3 regions of the Anaerococcoides asporogena genome follow, and region 2 is predicted to be linked to each of the others. Evidence: a T-box and tRNA genes for the amino acid it is inferred to sense, from the RefSeq annotation. Region 2 holds a T-box; the other regions hold tRNA genes.

Region 1 (5,764 bases), 200 kb from region 2:
CCGTTACCCTGAAGCTGCGGGACTTAAAAACCGAATACTCCGTCCAGACCAGCCGGACCGCCAACGTCTACTTCAATGTGGCCACCCATTCCTCCACCCCCAGCCAGGTTCTGGAGAAAATGAAGCAGGCGGCTCAGACTGCTTTCGAAGAGGTTCTGGAAACCCTTACCGGCCATTACCGGACCTACTGCGAAATGGCTCAGCGCCCCTTTGCCGAACTCCCCTTCCAGGCCCGCACCCTGACCTATGCACAGCTGCTGGACCAGGTGACCCGCGAGCTGGGCGACCCCTTCACTCAGGCGCTGGAAGCCCGCATTGCGGAAATTGCCCGGTCAAAAAATCTGGATGACCGGGAGAAATCCTTAAAGATCGTCGAATATGTCCATGATCAGTGGTCTGACCGCGATCCGGTCATCATTGTCTATCTGACTCCCCCCTACTATCCGCACATCTATGTCAGCGAAGCGGACGAAAAAGGCCGCCGCCTTCTGAATACCGTCGCTCAAGTGGTCGACGCCTCCCCGGCCAGAGACCAGCTGGTGTTCAAGAAGTTCTTCCCCTACATCTCGGATCTCTCCTACGGCGGAGCCCCGAAGGATCCCAAGGTAATCGACGATCTCAAGGGCAATATGCCCGGCTTCGGCACCACCTATGACCTGCCGCTGGCTGCCATGCAGGAACTCGACCTCCCGGTCCTGGATATCGGTCCCTTCGGTAAGGATGCCCATAAATTCACCGAACGCATCGAAACCGGCTATTCCTTCGAAACAGCCCCGGCCCTGACCTATGAAACCATCCGCCAGCTCCTGAGCCCGGACTCCAACTAATCCGGCGACAAGGGCGCAAGGCCTTCCCGGCGAAGGCTTCGCCCGGATCGGCGGATTGCGCCAATTCCTGCCATCTGCTGACCGTCGGTCGGAACAGTGCCAAAACAAAGAACGCGTGATTCCACGCGTTCTTTGTTTTGGATTCGATTCACCCTGCGACTGATCCGGAGCAGAGTGGAATGAATCACGCTTCAGCTACTGCCGGGCAGTCCCCGCCTGGGGCGGATCGCGCCTGCAGACGGGCCTTTTCGGAATCATCCTGTGCTAAATCAGATTCCAGGCAACGATCAGCAGTGCCTGGGCTTCTTCTACTCCATAGCCTGGGCTTCCACTACTCCATGGCCTGGACGAGTTCCTCGAAACGTTCTCCTCGTTTTTCGAAATTGCGGAACATATCAAAGGAGGCACAGGCGGGGGAGAGGATCACCACATCACCGGGCAGCGCAACCTTGGAGGCCAGTTCCAGAGCTTCCTCGAAGGTTTCGGCATCCAGCAGGCGTTCCGCGATGGGTTCGCCGCTCTGGATGAAGGCCTGGCGGATTTTCTCCTTGGCGGCTCCCAGCAGGATGACATTCCGGAAATAAGGGGCCCCTTCCCGGGCCAGTTCCGAATAATCCAGATTCTTGTCCACGCCCCCCAGCAGGATATTGATGCGGCCCTTATCTTCCTGGAAGGACCGGATCGTTGCCAGGGTACGGGTAGGAGATGAGGCGATGGAATCATTGTAGTAGCGGACTTCCCGCTTCTTGGCCACGAACTGGGCCCGGTGCTTGACTCCGGTAAACGTCATGGCAAACTGCCGGGCGGTTTCGATCTCCACCAGGCCTTCGGTAGCCAGGAGGGCGGCGCAGAGATTCTCCGCATTATGAATGCCCTTGAGCTTCATCTCGGAGAGCCGCACCACCGGGGTGCCGCGCAGGAAAATGACCCCATCCTGATAGTGGGCATCTGCCAGCTCGCGGGAGGAGAAGGACTTGACGGCTCCGTGTGCCATGGACTTGAATTCCCGGGTATATTGATTGTCTTCATTGACAATCAATGTTCCGGTGGAATCCTGATAGCGGAAGATGTTGATTTTGGATTCCCGGTATTCTGCCATGTCCTTATGAATGTCCAGATGATTGGGCGACAGATTCGTCACCACAGCGATCTGAGGAGACAGATCCATGTCCATCAGCTGAAAATTGGACAGCTCCAGGACGATGATTTCATCCGGCTCAATGGTTTCTATTTCGTCAAACAGAGGAAATCCGATGTTGCCCCCGATGCGGGCCTTGCGACCCTGGGCCCGGAGCAGCTCATAGATCATGGTGGTGGTGGTGGACTTGCCGTCTGAGCCGGTAACGCCGATGATCCGGGCCGGGCAGTGACGCATGAATTCCTTCATTTCCGATGTGATAACAGCCCCCTCGGCTTTCGCCTCCAGCAGGGCTTCCACATCCGGGCGCATCCCGGGCGTCCGGAAGACGACATCAAAACCCTTCAGGTTTTCCAGATAATGGCGGCCCAGGACGAAATCGACCTTTCCTTCAAACTCCTGAACCTGAGCGTCCAGCTCAATGAACTCCCGTTTATCAAAGGCCGTGATCCGGGCACCCAGTCGGAGCAGGAAGCGGACCAGGGGGATGTTGGACACCCCCAGGCCGACAACGGCTACCTTCTTGTCCCGGATTTCCTGCCGAAACAGGTCAAACGATCTGGCCATGCTAGAATGCCACCCGCTGGGCGATCCACTGGTTGAGCTCACTGATTTTTACCCGGACCTGCTCCATGGTGTCGCGGTCCCGGATGGTGACGGACTGATCTTCCAGGGTGTCAAAATCCACCGTGACGCAGAACGGGGTTCCGATTTCATCTTCCCGGCGGTACCGCTTGCCGATGGATCCGGCATCGTCAAAGTCGGTCATGAAGTCCTTGGACAGCTGCGCGTAGACTTCTTCCGCCTTTTCGTTCAGCTTCTTGGACAGGGGCAGAACCGCTGCCTTGAAGGGCGCCAGCGCCGGATGCAGGTGCAGTACATTGCGGATGTCGCCGCCCTCCAGTTCCTGCTCTTCATAGGCGTCGAGCAGAATCGACAGGAAGATGCGGTTGGGGGAAACGGAGGGTTCAATGACATAAGGCAGATATTTCTCGTTGGTCACGGGATCCTGATAATTCAGATCCTCACGGGAGTGCTGCATATGCTGGGTCAGGTCATAGTCGGTGCGGTGAGCCACACCCCAGAGTTCACCCCAGCCAAAGGGATAGCGGTACTCAAAATCCGTGGTTGCCTTGGAATAGAACGAGAGTTCCTCGGCCGCGTGATCGCGGGCTCTCAGGTTCTCATCGCGCAGGCCAATATCCAGGAGGAACCGGTGCACGAAGCTGCGCCAGTAGTCAAACCACTCCATGTCAGTGCCGGGCTTGCAGAAGAATTCCAGCTCCATCTGCTCAAATTCACGAGTCCGGAAAATGAAGTTTCCGGGCGTGATCTCATTGCGGAAGGACTTTCCGATCTGGCAGATGCCAAAGGGCACCTTCTTGCGGCTGGTCCGGGCAATGTTCTTGAAGTTGATGAAGATGCCCTGAGCCGTTTCGGGTCTGAGGTACACCGGCTCGGAGGACTCGTCGGTCACTCCGATAAAGGTCTTGAACATCAGGTTGAACTTGCGGATATCGGTGAAGTCATGGGAGCCGCACTTGGGGCAGGCAATGTGGTTTTCCACAATGTAATCCTTCATGGCTGCTTCCGGCATGCCGTCGGCGGAGGCGTACTCCACGCCTTTCTGGGTCATGTCCTCTTCAATGAGCTTGTCGGCCCGATATCTGGATTTGCACTGCTTGCAGTCCATCAGTGGATCCGAGAATCCGCCGACATGACCCGAGGCCACCCATACTTCCGGATTGAGCAGAATGCCCGAATCCAGTCCCAGGTTATAGGGGCTTTCCTGAACAAAGCGCTTCCACCAGACTTTCTTGATGTTCTCCTTCAGTTCCACGCCCAGCGGGCCGTAGTCCCAGGAATTGGCGAGCCCGCCATAGATTTCCGAACCCGGAAACACGAAGCCTCTGCCCTTGGACAGGGCCAGGATCTTATCCATTGTTACTTGATTATCTGCCATGATGATTCCTCCTTGGCGCCGGTGGATCCGGCGGTCTTTTTTTGATATAAAAAAAGGGCAATTCCACATGAAGGGACGTGAATCACGCGGTTCCACCCTTCTTGGCAATTGCCCATCTCTCAGGTTCAGGCTCCGAAGCTCCCTTCCTCTGGCAGATCATGACAGGTCTCAGCGCCCCTGCCTCTCTTGAATGATCCCGCCGAAGTACTTTTCTTCTTCAACGCCTGTTTTTCTTATGGCTCCGCGAAGAGGGCTCGAACCTCCAACCTATCGGTTAACAGCCGAGTGCTCCACCATTGAGCTATCGCGGAATATTGTTTCACTAACAATTATACCAAGACTTTTCTGAAAATCAATCACTACAGGTTATAATAAAGGCAGAACTTCAGGGAAATTCACCTGGAACAAGTACAGCTCTCCTCAAACCGGAACGCCCCGAGGAAAATCAGAGCACCATGAAAGGAACATGCCATGAGCGGAATCTTGACCCTTGACATTGGAAACAGCGATACGGTGGCCGTCCTGTATGGCCGTGACGGCAAGCGCCGGGCGGATTTGCGCCGTCCATCCATCAAGGAAGACAATTTTAAAAAATACCGGTTGTATTTCCGGGATCTCAATGACGAGTTCAATGAGTCCCAGCCGGAAGCGGTGATTCTCTCCTGCGTCGTCCCCTTCCTCCGGGATACGGTGCTGCGAGTCATGGAAGAGATGTATCCGGAATCCCGGATCATCAATGTGGCGCCGGGCATCGTGCCCGAAATGAACGTCCTGCTGGAAGAACCCCGGGAACTGGGCGCCGACCTGATCGCCACCAATGCCGGCGCCTACCATAAGTACAGGGACTGGACCATCATCGCGGATCTGGGTTCGGCCACCAAACTCGGAGTCATCGACGGCGACTTCAACTTCTATGGCGGCGTAATCATCCCCGGCATCGCCTTTCAGGCCCGCAGCCTGCACCAGATGATTCCCCACCTGCCCGACATTGAGCTGAAAAAGCCGGAACGCATCATCGGCAGTGACACCATCGGTTCCATCCAGTCGGGCATCATCAACGGCACCCTTGCTGCCGTTCTGGAGCTGGCCCGCCGCATCGAAACCGAAATGGGCCACCCCTGCCGCAAGGTCATCACCGGCGGCCTGGCCAAGCTCTTTGATCCGGCGGATCTGGAAGACTTCCAGTACGACGAGTTCCTGCTCTCGGAAGGGCTCTTTCAGATTGCACTGTGCCAGCTGGATACCAGTTTTTGATCCACTCTGTACCAACAAGGACTCTGGGGGATCAAGCTCCCTGGGATCAAGCTCCTCGTCATCACTCCCACCCCAAAAGCCTGCATCCCCTGGATCTGATTTCAGGAAAACGTCAAATGTACAGGTTAGCCTCTGCCCGATCAGACATATACCTTAAGCCCCAGGACGACTCCACTCTCTCCCTAAACAGCACTCAGAATAGGAGTTGCAGCGGCCCGCCCGTGCCTGACCTGATGTCAGCACGGGCGGGCCGTTAGGTTCTGATCTGCCCTGAACAGCCTGTTCAACCAGATCAGGAAAATGAAGTCACGTCGACTGACTCGGCCTCTGCCTTTGCGGGTATGGCCTCCATGGCGCCCATGCGCGTGCAGACGAGGGCTCCGATCCGATTGGCAAACTTGGTGATTTCAACCAGCTTGTCGAAATCCGACCGCAGGTTGGTCCGATCCTCCAGAGCCGCCACCTTGCTTAAGAAAGCTCCGACGAAGGCATCGCCCGCACCGGTGGAATCCACCGTCTGGACGGGAATGCTGCTGACCGTCGCGGACTGCTGCCCATTGGACAAATAGGTTCCCGCACTGC
Region 2 (5,764 bases):
AACCTTAACAAGCTCCACAGCAAAATTTTAAAGCAGCAAAAGAGTGTAATCCTTTATAAAAAGACAGCATAAGTCAGGCGAGACCTAATTTTCTCGAAGGCTTGTTAAGTGCGCATAAAAATAGCACACTTAACAAGCTTTCTTAGAATTAAGCAAAAAGTTCATACGATTGTTAGTTCTGAATAACGAAAAAGGAGTTGTTGCTCATCTAGTTACCTAGTTTTGCAACAGCTCCATTGCCGGTTTGGATCCGATTGATTAGAATTCGCAGTTTCCGACGGTGCGGGGGAAGGGAATGACATCCCGGATGTTGGACATGCCGGTGACATACATGATGAGGCGCTCAAAGCCCAGGCCGTAGCCGGCGTGCTTGGCGCAGCCGTATTTGCGCAGGTCCATGTACCACCAGTAATCCTCCGGATTCAGACCCAGTTCCTTGATCCGGTCCATCAGGACATCGTAACGCTCTTCGCGCTGGGATCCGCCGATAATCTCACCGACACCGGGCACCAGGCAGTCCATGGCGGCCACGGTTTTGCCGTCTTCGTTCTGACGCATGTAGAAGGCTTTGATCTGTTTCGGGTAATTGGTGACAAAGATCGGACCCTTGAAGATCTCTTCCGTCAGATAGCGTTCATGCTCCGTCTGCAGATCCATGCCCCATTCCACCGGGAACTCGAATTCCTTGCCGCTCTTGAGCAGCAGTTCCACGGCTTCGGTATAGGTAACTTCCCGGAATGTGGAGTTAACCAGCGCAGTCAGCCGTTCCAGGAGCCCCTGATCGACGAACTGGTTGAAGAAGGCCATTTCTTCGGGGGCGTGCTCCAGCAGGTAGCTGATGATGTACTTGAGCATGTCTTCCGCCAGCTGCATGTTGTCTTTCAGGTCGGCGAAGGCAATCTCCGGCTCGATCATCCAGAATTCAGCCGCATGCCGGCTGGTGTTGGAGTTTTCCGCCCGGAAGGTGGGACCGAAGGTATAGATGTTGCGGAAGGCCAGGGCATAAGCTTCGCCCTGGAGCTGACCGGATACGGTCAGATTGGTTTCCTTGCCGAAAAAGTCCTGGGCGGCATCCAGGGAACCGTCTTCCCGTTGCGGCAGGTTGGCCAGGTCCAGCGTGGTGACCCGGAACATTTCTCCGGCACCTTCGGCATCGGATCCCGAGATGATCGGGGTGTGGACATAGACAAAGCCCCGCTCGTTGAAGAACTGGTGAATGGCAAAAGCAGCCAGGGAACGAACCCGGAACAGGGCGCTGAAGGTATTGCCGCGGGGCCGCAGGTGCGCGATGGAGCGCAGATACTCAAAGCTGTGGCGTTTCTTCTGCAGAGGGTAATCGGAGTTGGACGGACCTTCGAGGGTAATGCTTTCGGCTTTCAGCTCGAAGGGCTGCTTGGAATCCGGCGTCAGCACCAGCTGTCCCCGAACCGAAATGGCGGTGGCAATGGGGAAGCGGGATACTTCCTCGAAGTTATTCAGTCCTTCCTCGAATACAATCTGAAGATTCTTGAAAAACGTGCCGTCGTTGAGTTCGATGAACCCGAAATTCTTGGATACGCGCATGGTCCGGATCCAGCCGGACACTTCGATGACCTGGCCGCCAAATTCTTGCGGGCCGCGATACAGTTCTTTGACACTGATCATTAGTTTTACCTCCTGTTTGGGATTCTTCCCGAAATATCTGATTAAAATCATTAGCAGATGGACGGTCGGGACCAAATAAAAAAGCCCCGTCCGCTAAAGGGACGAAGCATTTGATCGTGGTACCACCCAATTGAAATGACAAAAAAGTCATTCCTCTCTGACTCGTAACGTGATGAACGTCCAGACCTACTGTTGGTTCGGAATGGCTGCTCCCGGTCGTTCTTTCGGTGATCCTTGCTGCCGGCATTCCACCATCGCCGGCTCTCTGGAGGCAGGACTTCACGTACTCGTTCCGTTCTTCGCATTTGCTATCTGGTTTCCTACCTATGATACACGAGGGAAAAGGTGAAATCAAGATGTCGGAGAACGATCCTGCCGCCTCAGGGAAATTTCTTTGTAAATAGAAAATGGATGGAAATTAATTGTAAAGACAGCCTGGAATTCTGTGCTGGAATTTCTGAGGTGTTGGGATCCACCGGTAAACCCGCCGGAATCGAAGGCGAGCCTTCCGTTCCGGCGGGTGTCAGGGTGAGTTCCGGAACGACCGGATTGATCTTGGTTAATACTTATAATGCTACAGGACTAACAGCACGGCCAGCACCAGAAAAACCACCAGATGAACGAGGGCCGAGAGGGAGAAGCCTTCCGTTCGAATTCTTTGATGGGTGGTCAAAGCCGCCATGCCGCCCAGAGACAGCACAATCAGAACCCGCTTCACCAGAAGGTCCAGCAGGCCCAATCGGGATCCGGCCACTGCTGCCAGAGTTATGGTGATCAGCATGATTTTCAGAAGATTTTCTTTTGTTGAATTGGTTTTTCTCACATCATCCATCTTCAATGCCCCCTTGTATTGCCGCCCGGGTCGCTATCATAGGATTTGGTCAGGCTCAACTTCGTACAGATCATGCCAGGGATCCATCAGCATCCGGCAAGCAGGCGTTTTTTTTTACCATACCACAGATCCAGAGGATTTTCATGAAAAAATGAAAAAAATCAGTTTATTCTCAGAATGATCATAGCGCAGATCGTTCTGGCCCTGTTTCACTCAGAGGCGCAACCAACGGTTTTTCAGACAGCCAGGGCAGACCAATGACAGGAAGGGGGATTTCCTGACGAATCGACGGCCTGGCAACGGGTGGATTCATGTGGAAATAATCTGCAGTTCATGTATTTTTAATTGATGATAGCTATAATTACTTTTGAACAGCAATCATCGCTGCTTAGATATAAAGTATCGATAATAAGGGGTGGAATAAAGTGATTGATCGGATCTTCTATAAGACCAGAGCCAAGATTAATTTAAAGGGGAAATGGCTCATCTCTGCCCTGGTGGCCGTCGTTCTCATGATCAGCACGGGCCAGGATGTCATTAATTTTCGGACAAACAACCGCAACTTTCAGGCTGATCCGGATATAGGCGACCGGATGATGAACCAGGCCGGGCAAATCATTCCCTATGGCGGAGCGGCTAACTTCCTGAGAGAAAACATTCTCCCGGCGGTCGGTATCATTCTCCCCCTATTCCTCATCGTGATGGCCCTTGGACTGGCATTCAACGCCTTTGTGCTGGCTCCGCTGTCCCTGGGTGCGATTCAGTATTTCAGAGCCAATGACCTGGGCCAGGAACCAGGTGACATCAAGGAACTGCTGTGGGCATTCCGCTCACCCCATTACCTGAACATCGTAAAAACCATGTTTACCATGACGCTGCGCATAATCCTGTGGTCGCTTCTCCTGATCATTCCGGGCATCATCAAGACCTACGAATACAGCATGATCCCGTACCTGCTTTGCCGCAATCCCGAGATTCCCACGGAAGAGGCCTTTGCCCAGAGCCGGCTCCTCACCAGCGGTAAGAAAGCCAGTCTGTTTGTTCTGGGGCTGTCCTTCATCGGCTGGTACATCCTGGGCTCGATCCCCTTCGGACTGGGCACGCCCTTCGTCAAGGCCTACGAATCCCAGACCACTGCCGGCATCTTCAATGACTGGATCAGGGATACCACACCGCAGTATTAGGAACCTCGAACCAATCGGTCACAACCCAGATTCAACGGAAGCAGGCATCTGGTGAATCAAGGGAACGAACCAATGATTCAGCCACCAGTGCAATAAAAAGGCAAGGTCCCGGAAACCAGGTTTCCGGGACCTTGCCTTTTAAATATGTCCTGATCAGGTTAAATATGCCCTGATCAGGTTGCCTGCTGCCCCAGGCTCAGTCTTTTCTCAGGGATGCCTGTCGAATGCATCAGGCACCTTCGTTGAGGAAACGGTATTGGGCGAGGTAGAGCTTGTAGTAGTAGCCTTTGGCCTGAAGCAGTTCTTCATGGCTGCCCTGTTCCACAATGGCTCCGTCGTGGATGACCAGGATGCGGTCACAGTCGCGGATGGTGGAGAGGCGATGGGCTATGACGAAGGAGGTGCGGCCCTTGAGCAGGAGCTGAATGCCCTGCTGGACCAGCCGCTCGGTCTGGGTATCGATGTTGCTGGTGGCTTCGTCCAGAATCAGGATTCTGGGATTGGCCAAAAGGGCCCGGGCGAAGGAGATGAGCTGACGCTGGCCAACGGACAGGCGGGAGCCGCGTTCGCGGATTTCAGTGTCGTAACCCTGTTCCAGCTTCATGATGAAATCATGGGCATTGACGGCTTTGGCGGCGCGCTCGATTTCCTCATTGGTGGCGTCCAGCCGGCCATAGCGGATATTTTCCCGGATGGTGGCGGAGAAGAGGAAGGTATCCTGCATCATAATGCCCATCTGGCTGCGCAGGGTTTCGATGCGGACCTGGGAGATGTCCTGACCGTCAATGAGGATCCGGCCGCCGGACAGGTCATAGAAGCGGGCCAGGAGATTGATGATGGTAGTCTTGCCGGCGCCGGTCTCGCCGACCAGGGCGATGCTCTCCCCGGGACGGACCGTGAACGATACGTCGTGCAGCACCGGCACCTGGGGATCGTATTCAAAGCTGACGTGGTCAAAGGTGACTTCGCCCTGGATCTGCGGCATCTCAGCGGCGCCTTCGCGGTCCGTGATGTCGGGCTTGGTGTCGAGGATTTCAAAGATCCGCTCCGCGGAGGCCAGGGAGGTGATGAGGGTGTTGTAGAAGTTGGAGATGAACATGACCGGGCGCCAGAACAGCCCGATGAACATGGTGAAGGCGAAGATATCGCCCAGGCTGACCAGATTTCTCCAGTAGAGGATCGCTCCGGTCAGGTAGACTACGATGGAGCCGACGCCCCATGAGATTTCCACCATGGGCCAGAACAGGTCATTGAGCTTGACGGCCCCCATGAATTTTTCGTTCATCTCGGTGACCATGTCCAGGTGTCGGGTGCTGGTGGCCGCTTCCTGACGGAAGCCCTGCACCACCCGGATTCCGGAAAAGTTCTCATGGGTAAAGGCATTGAGGTTGCTGCGCTTGCCGCGCCACTCACCCCAGCGGACTCTGGCCTTGATCTCAATGAAGAAGATCGCCGAGACCAGAAGGGGCATGACCACCATGGTGGCAAGGCCCAGCCAGACATTGGTAAAAAGCATCATGACGGCGACCAGCACCAGCTGGAGCACCTGAGGGATCAGCGAGGTCACCGAGTTGGTGAACAGCTGCTGCAGGGAGTTGATGTCGCCCACGACCCGCGCCAGGATTTTACCCACCGGTCGGGAGTCGAAAAAGGCGAAGGACAGCTGCTGGATGTGCCGATAGAGAGCTTCCCGCATGTCCAGAACAATCTTGTTCGAAACCCGGCCCATGGACAGGAGGCGCTGACGGCTGGCCAGGGCGGCCAGCAGATTAAGCACGGCCATGGCCAGAGCCAGCCGGATCAGGGTCTGGGTGTCGCCCTGGGCAATGGCCTGATCCACCGTGAATTTGACAAAGACCGGATTGATCAGGCCAACCAGCATGGTGAACACCATGAGCGCCATGATCACCAGAACGGCCTTCCAGTAAGGCCGGATGTAGGTATAGAGACGGCGGATGATATAGCTTTTTTCCGTCAGATTGATTTTTTCATCCTGGGATACGATGTTTTTCGCCATTTAGACCACCTCCCTGAGGCTGGCAAAATCCTGGAACTGTTCGCTGTACACTTCGTAGTAGCGTCCGCCCAGGGCCACCAGTTCATC
Region 3 (5,764 bases), 220 kb from region 2:
CCTCGCCGTTCAGGGCTTTGTTCATGCTGCGCACGGCGCAGAACTTGCCGCACATGGTGCAGGTATCCTCATGTTCCGGCTTGCGCTCTTCCCGAATCCGGCGCGCCGTATCGGGATCCATGGCCAGTTCCCACTGCTCATCCCAGTCGAATTTAACCCGGGCATCCGCCATGCGGTCATCCAAAAGTCTGGCACCGCGCACGCCTTTGGCGATATCCGCAGCGTGAGCCGCGATGCGGGAGGCTATGATGCCCTGTTTGACGTCTTCCAGGTTTGGCAGGGCCAGGTGTTCCGCCGGGGTGACATAACACAGGAACGCCGCGCCGCTGGCGGCAGCGATGGCACCGCCGATGGCGCCGGTGATGTGGTCATAGCCGGGAGCGATATCCGTGACCAGAGGCCCCAGGACATAGAACGGCGCCCCTTTGCACAGCGTGGACTGAATCTTCATGTTCGCTTCGATCTGATCCATCGGCATATGGCCGGGTCCTTCCACGATGACCTGAACATCGCGATCCCAGGCCCGCTGGGTCAATTCTGCCAGGCGCACCAGCTCATCAATCTGGCTGATATCGCTGGCGTCAGCCAGACAGCCCGGACGGCAGGCATCGCCCAGAGAAATCGTGACGTCGTGTTCCCGACAGATTTCCAGGATCTCATCATAGTATTCGTAGAATGGATTCTCCTGTCCGGTCATGGACATCCAGGCAAAGATCAGCGATCCGCCGCGGGAAACCAGGTTCATTTTCCGCCGCTGCTGCTTAACCTGTTCGAGGGTTTTGCGGTTCAGTCCGCAGTGCAGCGTGACAAAATCCACGCCGTCCTCGGCATGAAGGCGGATGACGTCAATAAAATCCCTGGCCGTCAGGTGCTTCAGGTCGCGCTTGTGATGAATGACGGCATCATACACCGGTACGGTTCCGATCATGGCCGGGCACTCGTCCACCAGCTTGCGCCGGAACGGCTGCGTATCGCCATGGGTGGACAGATCCATAATGGCATGGCCGCCCAGTCGCACGGCCTCCATGACTTTCTGCAGCTCCTCATCCAGACTGTGCACATCTTTGGACACCCCCAGATTGACATTCACCTTGGTGGTCAGCATAGATCCGATTCCATTGGGATCCAGACACTCATGCCGGTGGTTGGCACAGATAACCACTTTGCCGCTGGCTGCCAGCGGCAGCAGTTCTTCCACGCTCATGCGTTCCTTCTCGGCCACCTTGCGTAGCTGCGGAGTGACAATCCCCTTGCGTGCCGCTTCCATCTGTGTTGAATATTCTCTCATGTATAATCTCCCCCTTAATCAATTTCTTACAGTATCATTCGTTGTTCCAGATTCCAGCCGTGATGCAGCGGACCCGAACCATGTCCCAGATCGAGCCCCGCTTCCAGGGCACCGATGATAAAATGCTTGCCCAGAGCGATCGCTCCCGGCAGGTCACAGCCCAGGGCCAGTCCGGACGCGATGGCGCTGGACAGCGTGCAACCCGTGCCGTGGGTATTCGGATTGCTGATCTGATCCCCGTGGAACCAGGTCAGGCGATGCCCGTCGTACAGTACGTCATTGGCTGTGCTGACGCTGTGCCCGCCCTTGACCAGAACCGGTGTGCCAAAGCATTCATAGATCCGTTTTGCCGCTTCCGCCATATCGCCTTCCGAGCCGATGGCCTGCTCCGCCAGCAGCGAAGCTTCCCAGCGGTTGGGCGTCACCAGGCAGGCCAGCGGAAACAGTTCCTGCGTCAGCGCTGCCTGAGCACTGGCCTCCAGCAAACGCGACCCGCTGGTGGAAACCATCACCGGATCCAGCACAATATTCTGTGCCTGGAACTGCTTTAAGACTTCGCCAATTTCCAGGATCAGCTCCCGGGAAGACACCATGCCGATTTTGACCGCATGGGGCACAATATCAGTAAACACCGCTTCCAGCTGCAGCTTCAGGAACTTCCCCGGAACCTCATGAATCCCGGTCACGCCCATGGTATTCTGTGCGGTCAGGGCTGTGATCGCGCTCATGCCATACACGCCCAGTGCCGTCATAGTCTTCAGATCCGCCTGGATCCCCGCACCACCACTGGGATCACTGCCTGCGATCGTCAACGCCCGTCTCATTGGACACCTCCTCGAATTCAGTGTGAACTGCCGGGCCTGATTCCGCAATAAACGCAAAAAAACCGCCGATAACCCAAAGCTGGTCCATCGACAGTCCATGACTGTATTCAAGTCTCCCTCCGTTGGCATTATCCAAATCAGGTTACGGGTCTAAGCCTACGCTTACTCTCAGCCTGATCCAACAAGCTCCCCGGCACTATTCACTTCTGTTCTACTCTTCCTACTATACGGGATCAATCTTTCAATTGCAACCGGTTCACCCTCAGCGTCAACCCGATCACCTGTCTGCTGAGAAATTTCTTCACAATAAATCCAGGAATCCAACGATTCATCCATTTAAATACCTCATGCCTGTTATGAAATAATCACTTTGGCTCCAGTGCTTGCAACGAATTGACAATTCAAAAAAAAAAAAAAAAAATAAAGAGCCCGCACATCGTGCAGACTCTCATTGGCTCCGCGAAGAGGGCTCGAACCTCCAACCTATCGGTTAACAGCCGAGTGCTCCACCATTGAGCTATCGCGGAATATTGCATTTCCAAATTGGAAATGCGAAACCGGCGTCAACCTACTTTTCCACACAGCTTCCCGTGCAGTATCATCAGCACCATAAGGCTTAACCATCGTGTTCGGGATGGGAACGGGTGTAGCCCTTACAGTCATAAACACCGGATTGGTTTGAGGTTTTATTGTTCCCTCAAGACTGCATATAGTTCTTCAAACGTAATTCATCATTTTTAACTCTTTTAAGATCAAGCCCTCGATCGATTAGTATGAGTCAGCTGCATGCATTGCTGCACTTACACCCCTCACCTATCTACCTTGTGTTCTTCAAGGGATCTTACTGGATTACTCCATGGGAAATCTTGTCTCAGGGTGGGCTTCACGCTTAGATGCTTTCAGCGTTTATCCCGTCCCAATATAGCTACCCAGCCATGCCGCTGGCGCGACAACTGGTACACCAGTGATTGGTCCAACCCGGTCCTCTCGTACTAAGGTCAGCTCCCTTCAAATTTCCTACGCCCGCGACGGATAGGGACCGAACTGTCTCACGACGTTCTGAACCCAGCTCGCGTGCCACTTTAATGGGCGAACAGCCCAACCCTTGGGACCTACTTCAGCCCCAGGATGTGACGAGCCGACATCGAGGTGCCAAACCTCCCCGTCGATGTGAACTCTTGGGGGAGATCAGCCTGTTATCCCCGAGGTAGCTTTTATCCGTTGAGCGATGGCCCTCCCACGAGGTACCACCGGATCACTAAGCCCGACTTTCGTCCCTGCTCCACTTGTAGGTGTCGCAGTCAGGCTCCCTTCTGCCTTTACACTCTATGGACGATTTCCGACCGTCCTGAGGGAACCTTTGGGCGCCTCCGTTACTTTTTAGGAGGCGACCGCCCCAGTCAAACTGCCCACCTAGCAATGTCCCGTGACCCGTTTCCTGGTCTCCGGTTAGAATCCCAATATCTACAGGGTGGTATCCCAACGGTGACTCCCCATGACCTGACGATCATGGTTCTTCGTCTCCCACCTATCCTGTACAGTAAATATCGAAACTCAATGCTAAGCTACAGTAAAGCTCTACGGGGTCTTTCCGTCCAATCGCGGGTAGCCAGCATCTTCACTGGCACTACAATTTCGCCGGATTTGTTGTTGAGACAGTGCCCAAGTCATTACGCCATTCGTGCGGGTCAGAACTTACCTGACAAGGAATTTCGCTACCTTAGGACCGTTATAGTTACGGCCGCCGTTTACTGGGGCTTAAGTTCATACCTTCGCTTGCGCTAAGCATTCCCCTTAACCTTCCAGCACCGGGCAGGCGTCAGCCCCTATACTTCAGCTTGCGCTTTTGCAGAGACCTGTGTTTTTGTTAAACAGTTGCTTGGGCCATTTCACTGCGGCCATGTCGCCATGGCACCCCTTCTCGCGAACTTACGGGGTTAATTTGCCGAGTTCCTTAACAACAATTCTTCCGATGGTCTTAGGATTCTCTCCTCATCTACCTGTGTCGGTTTGCGGTACGGGCAGCATGTCGCTCCTTAGAGGCTTTTCTTGGCAGCGTGAACTCGGGTATTTTCGTATCTCAGAATATGCCAGAAGGGATTTGCCTCCTCTGACTCCCTCGAATACTTCGACAGGCTCTTCCAACCGCCTGTTACCCTATCCTCCTGCGTCACCCCATCGTGTTAACGCTTCATGCCGGTATCTGAATATCAACAGATTGTCCATCACCTACGCTTCTCAGCCTCGGCTTAGGCCCCGACTAACCCTGAGCGGACGAACCTTCCTCAGGAAACCTTAGATTTTCGACCTGCGGGATTCTCACCCGCATCTCGCTACTTATGCCAACATTCTCACTTCTTAACAGTCCACAGCTCCTTTCGGTACTGCTTCGCCCCGTTAAGAACGCTCCTCTACCGCGTATATTAAAATATACACCCGTAGCTTCGGTGATAGGTTTTAGCCCCGGACATCTTCGGCGCAGGATCTCTCGACTAGTGAGCTATTACGCACTCTTTTAATGAGTGGCTGCTTCTAAGCCAACATCCTAGTTGTCTTAGAAATCCCACATCCTTTTCCACTTAACCTATACTTGGGGACCTTAGCTGACGATCTGGGCTTTTTCCCTTTTGACAATGGCACTTATCTGTCACTGTCTGACTGCCGGATTAAAGTCTTTGGCATTCGGAGTTTGATAAGGTTCGGTAAGCGATATGCCCCCTAGCCCATTCAGTGCTCTACCTCCATGACTCATCATCCAACGCTAGCCCTAAAGCTATTTCGAGGAGAACCAGCTATCTCCGAGTTCGATTGGAATTTCTCCGCTATCCACAGCTCATCCCATGGTTTTTCAACACCAATGTGGTTCGGTCCTCCACGAGATTTTACTCTCGCTTCAACCTGTCCATGGATAGGTCACCCGGTTTCGGGTCTGCAACATGCAACTAGACGCCCTGTTAAGACTCGGTTTCCCTTCGGCTGCGCACCTGAAGTGCTTAACCTTGCTGCATATCACAACTCGTTGGCTCGTTCTACAAAAAGCACGTCATCACACGCTTATGGTGCTCTGACCGGTTGTAGGCACACGGTTTCAGATTCTATTTCACTCCCCTTCCGGGGTTCTTTTCACCTTTCCCTCACGGTACTGCTTCACTATCGGTCATCAGGTAGTATTTAGCCTTGGGAGGTGGTCCTCCCTGCTTCCCACCGGGTTTCACGTGTCCGGTGGTACTCTGGATCACTCTCGGTCCGTCTTCCCTTTTCGCCTACAGGTCTGTCACCTTCTATGGCGCTGTTTCCCAACAGCTTCGGCTAAGGGGCCTCTTCCCTTTCTTGAGTGTCCGCAACCCCAGAGAGCAAGCTCCCTGGTTTGGGCTCTTTCCTTTTCGCTCGCCGCTACTAAGAAAATCGATGTTTCTTTCTCTTCCTCCGGGTACTTAGATGTTTCAGTTCTCCGGGTGTGTCTTCCTATAGAGTATGGATTCCTCTATGGATGCCTTTCGGCGGGTTGCCCCATTCGGTGATCTCAGGATCACTGGCTATGTGCGCCTACCCTGAGCTTATCGCAGCTTATCGCGACCTTCTTCGACTCCTGATGCCAAGGCATTCACCATGCGCCCTTTATAGCTTGATCTTTTTTCAAGTTAATTTTTGG

What was found. The T-box of region 2 lies ahead of asnS (asparagine--tRNA ligase). A T-box ahead of a tRNA ligase gene usually reads a tRNA of that ligase, here a tRNA-Asn.
Region 1: it has a tRNA-Asn gene. The T-box ahead of asnS (asparagine--tRNA ligase) is inferred to sense a tRNA for this amino acid. The anticodon was not compared.
Region 3: it has a tRNA-Asn gene. The T-box ahead of asnS (asparagine--tRNA ligase) is inferred to sense a tRNA for this amino acid. The anticodon was not compared.

What each region holds. Positions count from the first base shown of each region.
Region 1 is NZ_CP120965.1:3,062,840-3,068,603, forward strand. Features, by position in the region: gene P6M73_RS14050 (M20/M25/M40 family metallo-hydrolase) at 1-827, shown strand, start outside; gene murD (UDP-N-acetylmuramoyl-L-alanine--D-glutamate ligase) at 1,159-2,532, opposite strand; gene P6M73_RS14060 (glycine--tRNA ligase) at 2,534-3,928, opposite strand; tRNA gene P6M73_RS14065 (tRNA-Asn) at 4,165-4,239, opposite strand; gene P6M73_RS14070 (type III pantothenate kinase) at 4,400-5,182, shown strand; gene P6M73_RS14075 (carbohydrate kinase family protein) at 5,475-5,764, opposite strand, start outside.
Region 2 is NZ_CP120965.1:3,260,162-3,265,925, reverse strand. Features, by position in the region: gene P6M73_RS14940 (IS1182 family transposase) at 1-72, shown strand, start outside; gene asnS (asparagine--tRNA ligase) at 259-1,644, opposite strand; T-box leader at 1,739-1,953, opposite strand; gene P6M73_RS14930 (hypothetical protein) at 2,219-2,476, opposite strand; gene P6M73_RS14925 (DUF975 family protein) at 2,902-3,660, shown strand; gene P6M73_RS14920 (ABC transporter ATP-binding protein) at 3,890-5,677, opposite strand; gene P6M73_RS14915 (ABC transporter ATP-binding protein) at 5,678-5,764, opposite strand, start outside.
Region 3 is NZ_CP120965.1:3,035,454-3,041,217, forward strand. Features, by position in the region: gene thiC (phosphomethylpyrimidine synthase ThiC) at 1-1,288, opposite strand, end outside; gene thiD (bifunctional hydroxymethylpyrimidine kinase/phosphomethylpyrimidine kinase) at 1,315-2,112, opposite strand; TPP riboswitch at 2,210-2,315, opposite strand; gene P6M73_RS13950 (hypothetical protein) at 2,281-2,448, opposite strand; tRNA gene P6M73_RS13955 (tRNA-Asn) at 2,565-2,639, opposite strand; rRNA gene rrf (5S ribosomal RNA) at 2,668-2,785, opposite strand; rRNA gene P6M73_RS13965 (23S ribosomal RNA) at 2,861-5,743, opposite strand.